Regions from separate parts of the Piscibacillus salipiscarius genome, predicted to be linked through region 1. Evidence: riboswitches for the same ligand, from Rfam matches in the RefSeq annotation. Region 1 holds a riboswitch; each other region holds the start of a gene.
What was found. Region 1 has a riboswitch for cyclic di-GMP ahead of ACFSW4_RS09100 (anti-repressor SinI family protein). Riboswitches for the same ligand answer to the same signal wherever they lie in the genome.
Positions count from the first base shown of each region.

Region 2: another riboswitch for cyclic di-GMP. It lies ahead of ACFSW4_RS12465 (response regulator transcription factor); the one in region 1 lies ahead of ACFSW4_RS09100 (anti-repressor SinI family protein).
Region 3: another riboswitch for cyclic di-GMP. It lies ahead of ACFSW4_RS07090 (DUF192 domain-containing protein); the one in region 1 lies ahead of ACFSW4_RS09100 (anti-repressor SinI family protein).

Region 1 is NZ_JBHUMZ010000021.1:81,694-86,459, reverse strand. It holds gene ACFSW4_RS09115 (ABC transporter ATP-binding protein) at 1-128, opposite strand, end outside; gene ACFSW4_RS09110 (PucR family transcriptional regulator) at 234-1,091, opposite strand; gene ACFSW4_RS09105 (AI-2E family transporter) at 1,172-2,257, opposite strand; gene ACFSW4_RS09100 (anti-repressor SinI family protein) at 2,404-2,547, opposite strand; cyclic di-GMP riboswitch class I at 2,565-2,647, opposite strand; gene ACFSW4_RS09095 (hypothetical protein) at 2,779-3,261, opposite strand; gene ACFSW4_RS09090 (APC family permease) at 3,626-4,766, shown strand, end outside.
Region 2 is NZ_JBHUMZ010000044.1:5,763-10,528, forward strand. It holds gene ACFSW4_RS12455 (tetraprenyl-beta-curcumene synthase family protein) at 1-663, opposite strand, end outside; gene ACFSW4_RS12460 (alpha/beta hydrolase) at 675-1,466, opposite strand; cyclic di-GMP riboswitch class I at 1,607-1,689, shown strand; gene ACFSW4_RS12465 (response regulator transcription factor) at 1,728-2,099, shown strand; gene ACFSW4_RS12470 (gamma carbonic anhydrase) at 2,118-2,645, shown strand; gene ACFSW4_RS12475 (HAD hydrolase-like protein) at 2,642-3,289, shown strand; gene ACFSW4_RS12480 (hypothetical protein) at 3,346-3,627, opposite strand; gene ACFSW4_RS12485 (hypothetical protein) at 3,705-3,902, opposite strand; gene ACFSW4_RS12490 (serine hydrolase domain-containing protein) at 3,964-4,722, opposite strand.
Region 3 is NZ_JBHUMZ010000019.1:33,962-38,727, forward strand. It holds gene ACFSW4_RS07080 (A24 family peptidase) at 1-489, opposite strand, end outside; gene ACFSW4_RS07085 (Flp family type IVb pilin) at 523-711, opposite strand; gene ACFSW4_RS07090 (DUF192 domain-containing protein) at 727-1,077, opposite strand; cyclic di-GMP riboswitch class I at 1,219-1,308, opposite strand; gene ACFSW4_RS07095 (hypothetical protein) at 1,652-3,052, shown strand; gene ACFSW4_RS07100 (4a-hydroxytetrahydrobiopterin dehydratase) at 3,148-3,381, opposite strand; gene ACFSW4_RS07105 (cupin domain-containing protein) at 3,444-4,004, opposite strand; gene ACFSW4_RS07110 (sensor domain-containing phosphodiesterase) at 4,126-4,766, opposite strand, start outside.

The sequences.
Region 1 (4,766 bases):
TTACCACAGCCCGAAGGACCGACAAAAACGATAAACTCCTTATCTTGAATATGTAAATTAAAATCTTGTACCGCATGTACATCTTTTTCATAGATTTTATTAATGTTTTCTAAACGTAACTCTGCCATGTCAATTCCCCCAATATAAAAGTGTTAATTTAAGTGTACCTTAGGCGAAATCGCTTTCATATAGAAAGATTGCACAAAAAACTCAGAATTTTTTGTGCATATCTATCATTCTATTAACTGAATCGCTAAGTAAACGTTTAGCATGTCGTTAAAGTTTTTGATATCATGCCCCGTCAGTTCTTGAAATTTATCCAATCGGTACTGAACACTGTTTCGGTGCATATATAATGTTTTCGCTGCAGCGGTCACATTCCCTTGATGTTCAATGACGGTTTTGATGGTTTTAATTAAGTCTTCGTCATCCGAACTGTTTTGTAAAATCGACTGGCCAAAATATTCACGTTCCCCAAATGTGTATTTTTCAGGAAGAAGAAGGATTAGAGCATCTCCTTGTTTGACTAATCGTTTAGACGTTTTAGTAAATACCTTATCAGCCGTATCAATAAACCACTTATAAAATTCAGGCGTTTTTTCATCTACTTTAAGTGGGTTACTTATCATTAACCTCAAATTCAAATCTAAATCGTCACTCATCACGTCGATAATTTCTTCAAAGGGAATTGGCTCATAATCACCACATAATGATTCAAGCAACACAAGCAAATTAGGTTTCTCCCACAGAAATAAAACTGACTTATTTAAGAGTAAAGAAATGGACTCTTTGAGTGTGTCCTGCTGTTCAGAATTATTTTGTATTTGCATGATGGTTAGGCGAATGTTTTGTCCCTGGATAGGTCGCTCAGAGCTAAGTCCATTAAGAAAGTCCAGCCAGTTTTTTTCTTCATTAGTATGTATAAGTTCATGATCCGCAAAGGCTTTTATAATCTGTTTATAATCATAAGTTAAGTCTTTTTCCGGTATAGCATAAAGCTGCCCCTGTATACGAAAGGTAAAAGAATGTTTAGGCTCAGAATGAACTCGTTTTAAATTAGGAAACAACTCTACTAATTTTTGAAAATCCATCAAACGTTCTCCTTTAATCAGTCTTTAAAGCTATTATATCAGACAAGTCAGTAAAAAAGGCTGCCTCAATTGAGACAACCTTAATCAAACATCTCTTTATTTCGTAGTTTAATAATGCGGTAAATGTGACTGACAATAACTTTACCGACTGCATAAGTTGGTACCGCGATAATCATTGCTACAACTCCGCCGAATTTACCAGCAAATAATAGTAAGAAAATAATCGTAATAGGGTGGACGTTTAATTTTTTACCCATGACTTGTGGTGATATTAAATTACTTTCAATTTGCTGAACGACAACGGCTACGATGACTACTAACAGTGCTTGAAGTGGTGATTCAAATAAACCGACAATAACGCCTGGTGCTGTTCCAATCCATGGACCGATAAATGGAATAAAGTTTGTAAATAAGGCAATAAATGCTAGAATTAACGCGAATTTTAAATCGATAATCAAGTAGCCAATATAGATCAGTATCCCAACACAGAAACTAACAATAATCTGGCCCTGAATGTAATTACTTAACGCATCATCCATCTCATCTAGAATCTCGCCTACTTCATACTTATATTTCTTCGGTAAAAAGCTGATGATTCTCTTTGGTAAACGCTCACCGTCTTTAAGTAAATAAAACAATACAAAAGGTACAACAATTAGAACAATAATGGCACTAGCAACGACACCTAAATAGGTCGTGATGTTTCCAGCTAAATTAGAAGCAATATCTGTTAAGTTGGTTTCTAAACTCCTTAACCATTCGGTGATGGCTTGTTGGTCAGGAGAAATTCGATTAAACCATTCACTGTTTTGCACAGATAGTAAAAATTGATTGGCTTCATCAATAAATGTGGGCACCTGTTCAGCAAAATTTTCAATTTGTTTTTGAAGTTCAGGATAAACTAACATGACTAAGCCAACTAATAAACCAATCCCTGTTAAAAATACAATTAACACCGCAACCGGCCGCGGCATTTTATTATCTAGTACATCGACAATGGGTCTTGTTAAATAATATAAAATCCCTGCAATAATTAATGGTGTAAAAATTGTTTGAGCTAAAACGAATAGGGGGGAGAAGATAAACTGTATCTTTGTCGATAGAAAGATGATTACCATAATGATGATGACAGCATAACCGATTCGGAACCATTTTCCATTAGGCACGTATTTCACCAACTCTCTAAAATGTATAGTCATATTGTAATATAGTAAAATTTGCTAGTCTACTTATTTATGGTTCTAGTATTTCCAAAATAATAGTCTCTAAACATAAAGATACCGTGAACTCACTGTCCACGGCCGTTTGTAAGTTATATACTTGGTCGTTCAACATCAATGAATTTTCTTATTTCTCTTTTACTAATACCCATTTCTTTTGCTTTTTTCATTAGTAGTACCCATTCTCGATCCAGTTGTTTTTCTGTAGCTTTTTGGTAATGCGTCATAGTGACCATTTTCCTCCCCCAACAGATGAGGCAGCTGTGCTGTCTTAGGTTTCCCCTTAGACCACTCGCTTTGCGTCCCTTTTTTTCAAAAGGTTTGCCTTTAAACTGCATCGACTTTATCTTAATTTAATTGTATAAGCTTTACTAGGAAAATGTTACCCCTTTTTCATCTAAAAATTCCGAGACTTTTTTACTAAATTTTCAATTAATTTTAATGTTAAAGTATTTTCTTGTCGAAAATTAAAATTTTCTGCCTTCCATCCAAGCACTTGCTTCTTTTACAAGTTCATTTTTAAGGTCTGTTTTTGTACTTTTATATTTTCGCTCCAGCTTTACAACTGATGCTTTGGAATACCCATAACGATCTAGCTCTTGCTCAAACGCCTCAAATAATTCCTCAAACTTCTGATCGATATCATTTTCCAGTTCCGTTGCTTTTTGTTCATATTTAATAGCCATTGCTCCAAGCTTGAGTGGGTTTGGGTCTTCTTCAAGTTCAGATAGTACGTTTTCTTTAATTTGCTCAACTTCGGTTATGGTTTCTTGTTTTAATTCTTCATAGCTCGTTTCATACTTGTTAATAATGTCATCTTCATCGGGTTGGGTTGTCTGGTTTGTTGGGGTTCTAGGTAACACATCGTCTGTCCAAGTATAGGACTCTTTATCTTGATTCGTCTCAGATTGTTTCTCAGAAGTGAAATTATAGTCTAATATACGATCCACCGTGTTGACACCATTAATAACAAAATAAATGATTAAGATACTTAAAATCAGGAGAAATTTACGCATGTCATGCCGTCAGCCTTTCTCTGTACAATAATTCCTTTGTTCTTATTTCATCTTCGTCAAAAAAAATATGATTTATACGGTACATTTCGGGGAAAATAAACAATGATGTGACAGATTTGGACAAAATGAAGCAAAAACCGTTTTATGGTAACCTCTCAATAACTGAGGACCTTATTAGAGCGTAAATGCTATTTCATGGTGCGTTTTAGTTGTCCAAACCTGTTTTTTATATGATGAACCGTAGTGGTAAAATAGCGGTTATAGTTGTGAAAAAACTAAATATAAAGGGGTTTTAAAATTGAGTTCTGGAAATGGACTGGAGAGAAAGAAACTAAGTAAGACACTCAAACCACATTGGGTATGGGCCATAGCATTAGGTTCATCAATTGGTTGGGGGTCATTTGTACTACCTGCTGATTGGATGGCTGGTGCTGGGCCATTAGGCGTTATTTTAGGATTGAGTATTGGCGCTGTATTAATGGCTATTATTGCAATCAGTTATGGAGTGCTGATCAGGAATTACCCGGTTTCAGGCGGGGAATTTGCTTATGCATTTTTAAGCTTAAACCGTGTACACGCTTATATTAGTGGTTGGTTCTTAACGTTAGGGTACATATGTATTGTGGCGTTAAACGCGACAGCTTTTGCATTGATGCTTAAATTCGTTTTCCCTGATTTCATTCAAAATATGAAGATTTATACTGTTGCAGGCTGGGATGTTTATTTTACTGAAATTATTATAGTTACTTTATTAGTTGCATTTTTCACTTATCTAAATATTAAAGGATCAGGATTATCTGGTCGCATGCAATTTATATTTGTTATGATTTTAATCTTGGGAGTATTTTCATTAACAGGCTTTATGACGACGAATAGCGGGGCGTCATTTAGTAACATGAATCCTGTATTTAGCCCAGAAGTATCACCGCTAGCAGCAATCTTAACCATTGTTGCGATTGCACCATTTGCTTATGTCGGGTTTGATAACGTACCACAAGCTGCAGAAGAGTTCAAATTCTCAGCACGAAAAGCGTTAACGTTAATTATGATGGCATTATTATTTGCTGCGATTATCTATTCATTTATGATCATCACAACAGCTGTCGCAGCTCCTTGGCAGGATACGTCATCTGCAGGTCTTCAGTGGGGAACAGGTACTGTCGTTCAAGACGTATTAGGAACTGGCGGATTAGTTATTTTAGTAGTCGCTTTATCTATGGGGATCTTCACAGGCTTAAACGGATTTTTAATTTCAGCAAGCCGTGTATTATTCGCTATGGCAAGAGGTAAAGTGCTACCGAACGCCTTTTCTAAATTGCATTCTAAGCATAATACACCATACTTTGCGATTATTTTCGCTGCCATTGTTGCAATCCTTGCTCCATGGTTTGGTCGTGAAGTACTAGGTTGGATTGTTAATATGTCTTCTCTAGGTGTAT
Region 2 (4,766 bases), on a different contig from region 1:
TGAAATGATAGAAAAAATGCCAATTGTCGAACCTGTCACAGCAGAAAACTCATTCCACAAAACAAATTCGTGCTCATTCTCTTCATCGTACCAACCTGTGAGCCTCGGCACGCGTTCATCGAGCTTGACGTGTTTATGAACTTGAAGATCGATATACAACTGTGCGAGTCGTCTGACAGCTGGGTAAACACGCTCATAATTCGGGATTTTTTGAACAACCTCCTGACAAGTATCAACTAATGAAGCTAAATAACCACCATCATCCTGATCTTCTCTAAGTTCGTAATAATTCGGATGTTCATTTACAGGTTCATTTAAAATGGCATTGAGCATCGAATCATGTAAACGTCTGAAGTCATCAGGATCCATCGATGTACTGCGGTCGCAAAGGTTGTCTAAATAATCACTGATGGTCTGATAAGCCACAATAAACTTGACCGCTTCTTTCCACCGACTCTTAGCCAAAGTTGCATAGATCGCCCCGCCTTCACAGTGAAAGGTTTTCGTATCAATGCTTGCTTTTGCCTGCTTGTTCAGTTCGTCATTTGGTACGCGTTCGGCAAAATTCTCCCAACGGTTTAAGTTGGTTCGAACTTCGGGAAAGATATGTCTGTAACATGTGAAAAGTAGTTTTGGCAACGTTTTCGGGACATTAACTGACAACGTAAATCCTCCTATACTGAATCTTCATTTAGGTGTTGATCTATAAATGAGATAACGTCTTTTAAAACCAACTCTCTCTCTGGTTCGTTTAAAATCTCGTGGTAAAGTTCTTCATAGATTTTAATAGATTTATCGGAGACATCGATTGAGTTAAACCACTCTTTAACCGCTTCAACATCGACTAAGTGATCATCCCCACCTTGAAGTAGAATCGTTGGAATGTCTGGGTATTTATGAATCTTTTTAAATGCGAGCGCAATAGCCCTTTCAAATTCATGATACCAACGAACGGATACTTTTCTTAAAAACAATGGATCTGACACATCATGGGCTTTATATCCTTCGTTACGTGTTGCCATATCTGATCTAACGCCCGTTTTAAAACGAATAGAAGGAGTTGCGACATTGAGTAATTTTGATGCAAAATAAACGGGTCTAGCTAAACCATTCTTCATCCCTAAAGCTGGTGAGGATAAGATAATACCATTTACATCGGTTTGATGCTGCTGAACCGTACGAATGGCCGTCAACCCGCCCATACTATGACCAAACAAAAAGACTGGAAAGTCATACTTTTTGGCTTCATCAATCCAAGATAAAACGGTTACGATATATTCAGTAAATGATCTGATATGTCCGCGTTTACCTTTGGTCGTCCCTTGACCAGGTAAATCACCAGCTACGACATGAAAACCGAAATGATTAAACCGGTCAAAGAGCCATTCATACCGCCCTGCATGCTCAAACGCACCGTGTACAGCAACAATTACTCCTTTTGGTTGATCAGCGTGTTTTACAATCATCACAACTCCCCCTATTTTCACAAAAATATCATTAATAACATATTAGCATAATTCACTAAAAGAATAACAACTTGATACTTTCAGCAATTTTATGAACAAAACTTGTCGAAATGTGTTCTTTATCCTAAGAATATGGTACTATATTTTAAAGGCAAACCTTATGAAAGTAAGGGACGCAAAGCCACGGGCCTACGGAATCTACTATGGTAGCCGGGTTGCAATCACTTCTAGTGTTTGCAAAATAGAAGGAGTGATTTAAATATGTATAAAATTTTAATCGTGGATGACTCAAAGTTTATCAGACAAAGCATCAAGAAGACTTTACATAATTCGTCAAAATATCAAGTTGTATCAGAAGCTTCGAATGGAATTGAAGCCTTATCCATCTACCGCAAGTTAAAGCCAGATGCGGTGACGTTAGACCTAACCATGGATCGGCTTGATGGTTTTAAAACATTATCATTAATGGTCAAACTGTATCCAAATGCGAAGGTTATCGTTTTTTCATCACTTTCAAGTAAGTTTAGTCAAACGGAATGCTTTAAGTTGGGAGCTAAAGATTTTATTGCGAAACCTAATTTTAATCTACTACCAAATGCACTCGAACAAATATTTGAAGGACAAGCGGTATAACTAAAGGAGGCACACACCATGATCCTTCCTTATAAAGGACAATATCCAAAAATAGACGAAACAGCTTATATCTCAGATGATGTCGTCATTTCTGGTGATGTGACGATTGGAAAATATAGTAGTATTTGGTTCAAAACCGTCATTCGCGGAGATGTGTCGCCTACTTACATCGGCGATCACGTCAATATTCAAGATCAGTCGATGTTACACCAAAGTCCAAACCAACCGCTTATTTTAGAAGATGGCGTATCAGTGGGACACCAAGTGTTACTGCATTCAGCAATCATCAGAAAAAATGCGTTAATCGGGATGGGTACGACGATTTTAGACGGGGCTGAAATTGGCGAAAATGCTTTTATCGGTGCAGGAAGCCTTATCCCACCAGGTAAAAAGATTCCGCCTAATACACTTGCGTTCGGCCGCCCTGCCAAAGTCATTCGTGAGTTAAATGATGAAGATTATCAAGAATTAGAGCGCGTTAGAGAAACTTATATTGAAAAAGGACAAGTCTATAAAAAGCTACAAGACCAAGGAGATACACCATGACTAAAGCTGTCATTTTTGACATGGATGGGACGTTATTTCAAACAGATAAAATTCTAGAGCTTTCATTAGATCATACTTTTAACTTCTTAAGGTCTCAGAATAAATGGGTTAATGAAACGCCAATTGATCAGTACCGTAACATCATGGGCGTTCCATTGCCTAAAGTGTGGGAAACGTTATTACCTGATTTCACTATTCAAGAGCGTGATCAAGTAGATGCTTACTTTCTAGAACGGTTGATTGAGAACATTCAGCACGGTAATGGTGCACTTTATCCTAATGTTGAAGAAATTTTTAAAGAATTAACCGATCAAAACGTTCGAATTTTCATTGCTAGTAATGGTCTAACGAAGTATCTTGCAGCAATTACGAACTATTACCAATTAAACCGATGGGTGTCTGAAGTTTTCAGTATTGAACAAATCGATTCTTTGAACAAAAGTGATTTAGTAAGTAGTATTGTTCAGAAATATGATATCTCGAAAGGTGCCGTAGTAGGTGACCGGTTGTCTGACATTCTAGCTGGGAATGACAATGGGTTAACGTCAATCGGATGCAGGTTCGATTTTGCTAGAGAAGATGAACTATCGAAGGCTGATTATGTGATTGATGATTTAGCGGAAATTAAATACATAGAGATCTGAAGGCGTTTGGGAACTGACCCAATCGCCTTAAATATTTTCAACGAAATGTTTTGTTTCTATAACATCCCACGCGGTCCATTTATATGTTTCATCTGCTCCGTATGATTATCTTGGTCAATTTCTTTAGTATTAGTTTTACTCCTTGCTCTCTTGTTATAATCAGGCTTTAGATTATGCTTCTTATGAAAGCGATCCACAATAAACGATATCACGTATAGACCACCAAAAACGACTAATAGAAACGTCCACAAAGTTAAAGCATTCAATGACGTTAATATAAATAAACAAGCAATAATCACGCATAATGTAATAACCACTGGTACCCAAGTTCTAGGCATACACATTCTCCTAAAGTATATTAATAATTGTTCAAAATACATTAATCTATGTTTCAAGATGCGACCTTCACTTATTTTCATGATTTCATAGACATAGCAAGTCGCATCGCTAGCCGCACAGGAATTGCGGGGTTTTCCATTTGATTGACATCTCCAATAAAAAACATATCCTTTTCTGGATAGTAAAATGCTAGGGAACCTGTTGATCCAGAATGACCGATTAACTCACCTTTTCCCATAAAAAGTGTTGCAAGACCATCTAGTGGAATTTTCATATATCCCGCGCTGTAATGAATAGGAAGCATGGAAGCCTGTAATCTATTATTTACTTTAAGTTCATGAAAGATCGTGTGCCTTTATAAACACCATTAACTCACGAGCCGTTGAAACACCACCGCCACTTGCACGAATGCTTCTTAGTAATTTTGGGCGGTATAGGGCAGTATCTCTAAAGTAAACATATGGGATATAATCATCTTCACCTTTTGGTAGATAAGTATTTTCAAGTCCTAAAGGATCGAAAATTAATTCTTTAAATACGTCATCCAATGTTGAATTAGTAACTATTTCAACTATTCTTCCGAGGATTTCAAAATTTATATTTGCGTAATGAGCCCTTTTACCCGTTCCAGGTGCAAAGTGTGGTTTGATATCCTTCGTCTTTAATATAGTGTCATTAAAATTGGTCTGCACATCTTCATAAATTGCACGTTTTTTCGACTCTTTACTACCCTCTTCAATGACATCTCTCAAACCACTTGTATGAAACAATAAGTTTGAGAGAGTAATTCTATTAGAATAGTCTCGACCTTTATAAACATGAAGATTCCTTAGTGTTTCCTCATCTAAATATCTTGCTATTTCATCATCAAGTTGAAGCTTCCCCTGCTCTCTCAATATAAAAATACAAGTGGTTGTGAAGAGCTTTGTGATACTAGCCATTAAGAGTGGCGTATCTACATTTTTACCACCATACCCAAAGCTGTATGATACATCTCCAGTAGAGTTTTCTACAAGAAGAACAAATTCATGTATTCGCTTTTTCTTTGTAACGTTGTCGAAAATTTTTTGGACCTTTTGTTTTTGGATATCCATATATATCCCTCCTCCCTTTCTAGTTCAACTTATGCCCATAAACG
Region 3 (4,766 bases), on a different contig from region 1:
TAAGAACGATAAACAAGCGCCACCGACAATTGCGACCCCATATGGAAAAGTTCTTTTCATGGAGTCACGATCTGGCATCAATAATTGAATTCCATATCTCATGCTAGAAAGGGCGTAATAGAGTTTTTTAAAGATTCCTTTTTGAAACAAAATAATTGCAATGCCAATGATTCCTCCAATAAGCGCCATATAAAAAGCCGTAAGTAGCACAAATCCAGGACCTTTTATAGCACCAATAACCGCGAGTAACTTTACATCACCAGCACCCATTCCACCCATCAGATATGGAATTAATAGAAGCCCAAATCCTAAGAAAAAACCTAGGAAAAAGCTTTTCACACCATCAATTCCAAATAACAAAGGTTGCAGGAGGAGAGCAAGGAAGAACGCCGGAAATAATACTTTGTTGTAAATTTTCCTGTGCTTAAGATCAGTGATAAGACAAATAAATAAGACCGTAAATAATAGTAGATTTAATATCCATTCCATTGCTCGGGGCCTCCTTTCCTTTAAATTTAATCATTAGGTAGTAGGTTCTGTTGGCTTTGTTTGGAAGCTAGTAATAACATCATTAAATACTTTCATAATTTCTTCACCAAATGTAACTAATACTCCAACAACTCCAACAGCAATAACACCTAATACTAAGGCATACTCTGCCATACCTTGTCCTTCTTCTTCGCGAATCATATTTAAGAAAAGTTCTTTCATTACAACTCTCTCCTTTTAATTTTTATTTTCTATTTCTAAATAGTGACCGATTTGAATATTGGTACGCGACACGGTACCAGTGGGGAGTTCTAGTACCGAGTGCGCACCTTTTTTCCGTCTTCCGAACTTACCTGGAGGTAGATTTTCGTCGATATCGACTACGACTAAATCTTTCGTTAAATACACAACATCAATGGGGTAACGCATAAAATGTGTGTGTACCGATTGACAGGGTAAAATATGCAACCCGCAACCTGAGGCTAGCTCATCTGTAAACATTAATCCTTTAAGTCTTTTACTAAATGAGTAAGCTGGTCTAATATGACGTGCCACTTCTGCATCTGTACTCAGGTTGCGTAGGATCACGTTTGTCACCTCCATCCAAATTAAATTACCCCGCCATTACCGAATGACGGGGTTCATTGTAAGGTAGGAGCAATGGATGACCTACATAACCGGTCACTTGTTAAATAGGACGCCCATACTGCTAACTTACATCCCTGATCTTTCGGTAGCTGGCTGGCATTGTGCTCAAAATGCACAGAAGCCCCTGTAGCTTTGCGTCACTGGTTTTCACCAGTTTTGCCTTTATCGAGATTAGGTCATTTTAGATTTCTGACTAATCTCTTAACGACATATTAATTCATAACGAGATTCATAGAAATCCGTCAAATAAACTATAAAATTGTCGATTCACTTCCAATTTATGATTGGTCCTAGATTTTATTTGGGACTATATGTTATGTCTTTTTCCAGTCAGAATGTCGTAATTTGTCGAATGATGGTAATTATAGTTATTACATTAGGTCATAATACCTCAGCTTTATTATTACGAAATTTTTTCATTTTTTTGTCGGTTATTTTACAAAATAGTTCAAAAGTATTACTTATAAATGTAAAAAGTGTTATTCTCAGCAACTAATTGAAGTAGGAAGATAGGATGGATTTTGTTAAGATTAGGAGGGATAATGCTTTAAGAAAGCGTGATATCATGAACCGATTATTATTTTATCTATATACAAGCTATGCACTACTATTTATCTTAAATCTATTCATTGCTTGGGATGGGATCTTAACGATTCAAGGGGTTATTGGTGTATTGGCTTTAATCTTTTCTATTAGAGGGGCGAACCGTACCTACCAATCTATTGGAATCGTTTTTTTAATTATTGCTCTTGCTCTCATGGTTACATATGACCTGCCATTTCAAGATCTAGCAACTTATTTTACTTCAATGGCATTACTATTAACATTATTATATTTTATTCCGTTCATTAACCATTACATGATCGTTGGAGGTTATGAACAGTCACTTTTTAATTTACTTCAAAAAAATACACCTAATTTAGGGAAGTTTTATGTAAAGTCATACCTGACAAGTTATACATTAACCTTATTTATTTTTATTTCAACCATTCCATTAGTTTATTCGCTGGTTAAAGAGAAGACTGCGCATTTATCCAGTCAGGTGACCCACCAATTTGCAACGCGAGCTATTTTAAGGCCCTTTGCAGCAGCTAATACGTGGAGTCCTATTGAAGTCTACATCGCAATGGTTGTCGCCTTTACAGGTTCATCTTACTTAATCTTACTGCCCGTTTTATTTGCATTTTCAATCACTATGCTGCTGATTGATGCATCACTCGGCTATATGAAGTTCAAGCACATCACATTTGATGGGCCTGATGAAGACCAAGAAGACCTGCATGTGAATAGACGCCACCTTACATCACTTGCTGGATTTTTGATTTTATTTATTTTAGTAGCAGCGGGAGTGCATTTATTATCGGGGTTAGACTTCTTTGAATCTATTATATTAATTATTATTCCGTACACATTTTTATGGGCATACGCTACTAAAAAACAACGAACATTTATGCGTTATACACAAAAGGTTTGGGGCGATCACATTTGGACGATGCAAAATTTCATGGTGCTCCTGCTTCCAATTGGACTATTTAATGAGATTATTAGCCAAACCCCCATATTAGATGCTGCAATGACATCTTTCGCATGGCTTGAACAAACACCACTTCTGTTATTTATATTTATCCAGTTAAGCTCCATGGTGCTTGCATTCGTCGGGTTCCATCCGCTAGTCACTTTGAGCTTACAAGGGTTATTCGTCACACCATTTTTAGATACGATTAGCCCACTCAGTATCTCAGTTGTGATGATTGTATCCGTCATCGCTAATGATATGACCGGTACATTTAATATTCCTATTACAATGCTCAATCAATACTTTAAACGTAACCCATATCAACTGACGCTTTGGAACATTGGTTACGCCTTAACATTTGGTGGTGTAGGCGTACTCATTGCTTGGCTGCTTTTATGAACTTCACAAAAATAGCCACCAAACGCTTGGTGGCTATTTTTCCTGTTCGTTATACAATTTATCAAAATGGTGAACCATCTCAAAGTCTAGGTCCGTCATCCGCGCATTGACCATGATGAAATTTTAAGTGTAACAACCTTATAGTCAATCGCAATGTTCGGGTGGTGGTTCTTGCCTTCAGCATATTCAGCCACTTTTCGGACAAACTCAATTCCGTTTAAATAATCCTTAAACTTATAGCGGCGGCGAACCCAAATGTCATCTACTAACTTCCAGTCAGGAAGCTGATCGAGTTCTTGCTTGATTTGTTCATCAGTTAACTTTTCCATCATCATCCACCTCCTACTAAGAGTTTTCCCTACTCTATATTATTAAAACTGTCCCGCTATAACTACTGATGAGCATACCTATTGATAAGCTCTTGATCGATCCCTTTTTTCCTACCCTTTTTAGCCAACCATTTCAGTAATAATTTTAATATAAATGGTAATTCAACAACATGAGAATCCTGCATCTCCAGGATAAGCGCGATATGAATACGGTCATTCGGAAAACCCTTCTCATCTGTTTTATCATCTTCCATGAGTCCGTACAAAATTCGCATCGACTGTTCAAAATGATGAGCAGGTGTCATTCTAATCCGAAACTTAACTGGTTCTTCGCTTGATGCATTTATGAACACATGATTGGTTTCCTTTGGAATGAGCAACTTTTTCCCAGCTTCTAAAATGGTCGAATGACTTCCCTTAACAACCTTCAATTTACCTTCTAACACCTCAAATTGCTCTTCAAAATGTTTATGATAGTGTAAGGGCTGCCCCTCACCATTAGGTGGTAATAACATTTCAACATACTCATATTCACCATTTGTATCTTGGCTTGATTCTAAGAATGTAATTTTCTCACCAGTGAATTTATGAATCATGGACTTTTCTTTAATGGCAGTCGCCAACAGCACCTCCTCCTTTCACTAATACCTATCTTAATAAATTCTATAAGAATCAATAAAAACCTTTATAAACAAAAATAGCCGCCCAGGTTGGGCAGCTAAATCTATATGGTGATTAGGGGGATTAAAATTGTTCAAGATAAGTTTTCCAACCGTCTAATGTTAACGGTTTACTGAAATAGTATCCTTGATAAATATGACAGCCGAAGTCTTGGATAATAGATAAATGTTGATCACACTCAACACCCTCAGCGACCACATTTAAATCTAAATCACTACCAAGCTGGATTATGGTTTTACAAATCCGCCTGTCAATTGGACTTTTATCCACATCATGAATAAACGTCTTATCCAGTTTGATTGTGTCGACTGGAAGGTATTTTAGATAATTAAGAGATGAATAGGTCGTTCCGAAATCGTCAATCGCGATTTTCACACCTAAGTTCTTAAGCTGCTGAAATGTCACAGCGACATCCGATAAATTATCAATTAATGATGTTTCAGTAATTTCAATTGCTAAGTATTCAGCTGGAAAACCAGTTTCATACAGTATTGCCTCTATACGATCAGCAAAATCTTGCTTACGAATATGCACAGCTGAAATATTAACAGACAACATAAACCTTTTTCCGGTCTGATCCATTAACTCTTTCATATCTTTACAAGCCCTGCGGCAGATCACTTCATCTAACCAATCAATAAAATCATACTCTTCTGCATGATCAATAAAATCAATCGGCGGCACAAGCCCTTTCTCAGGATGTT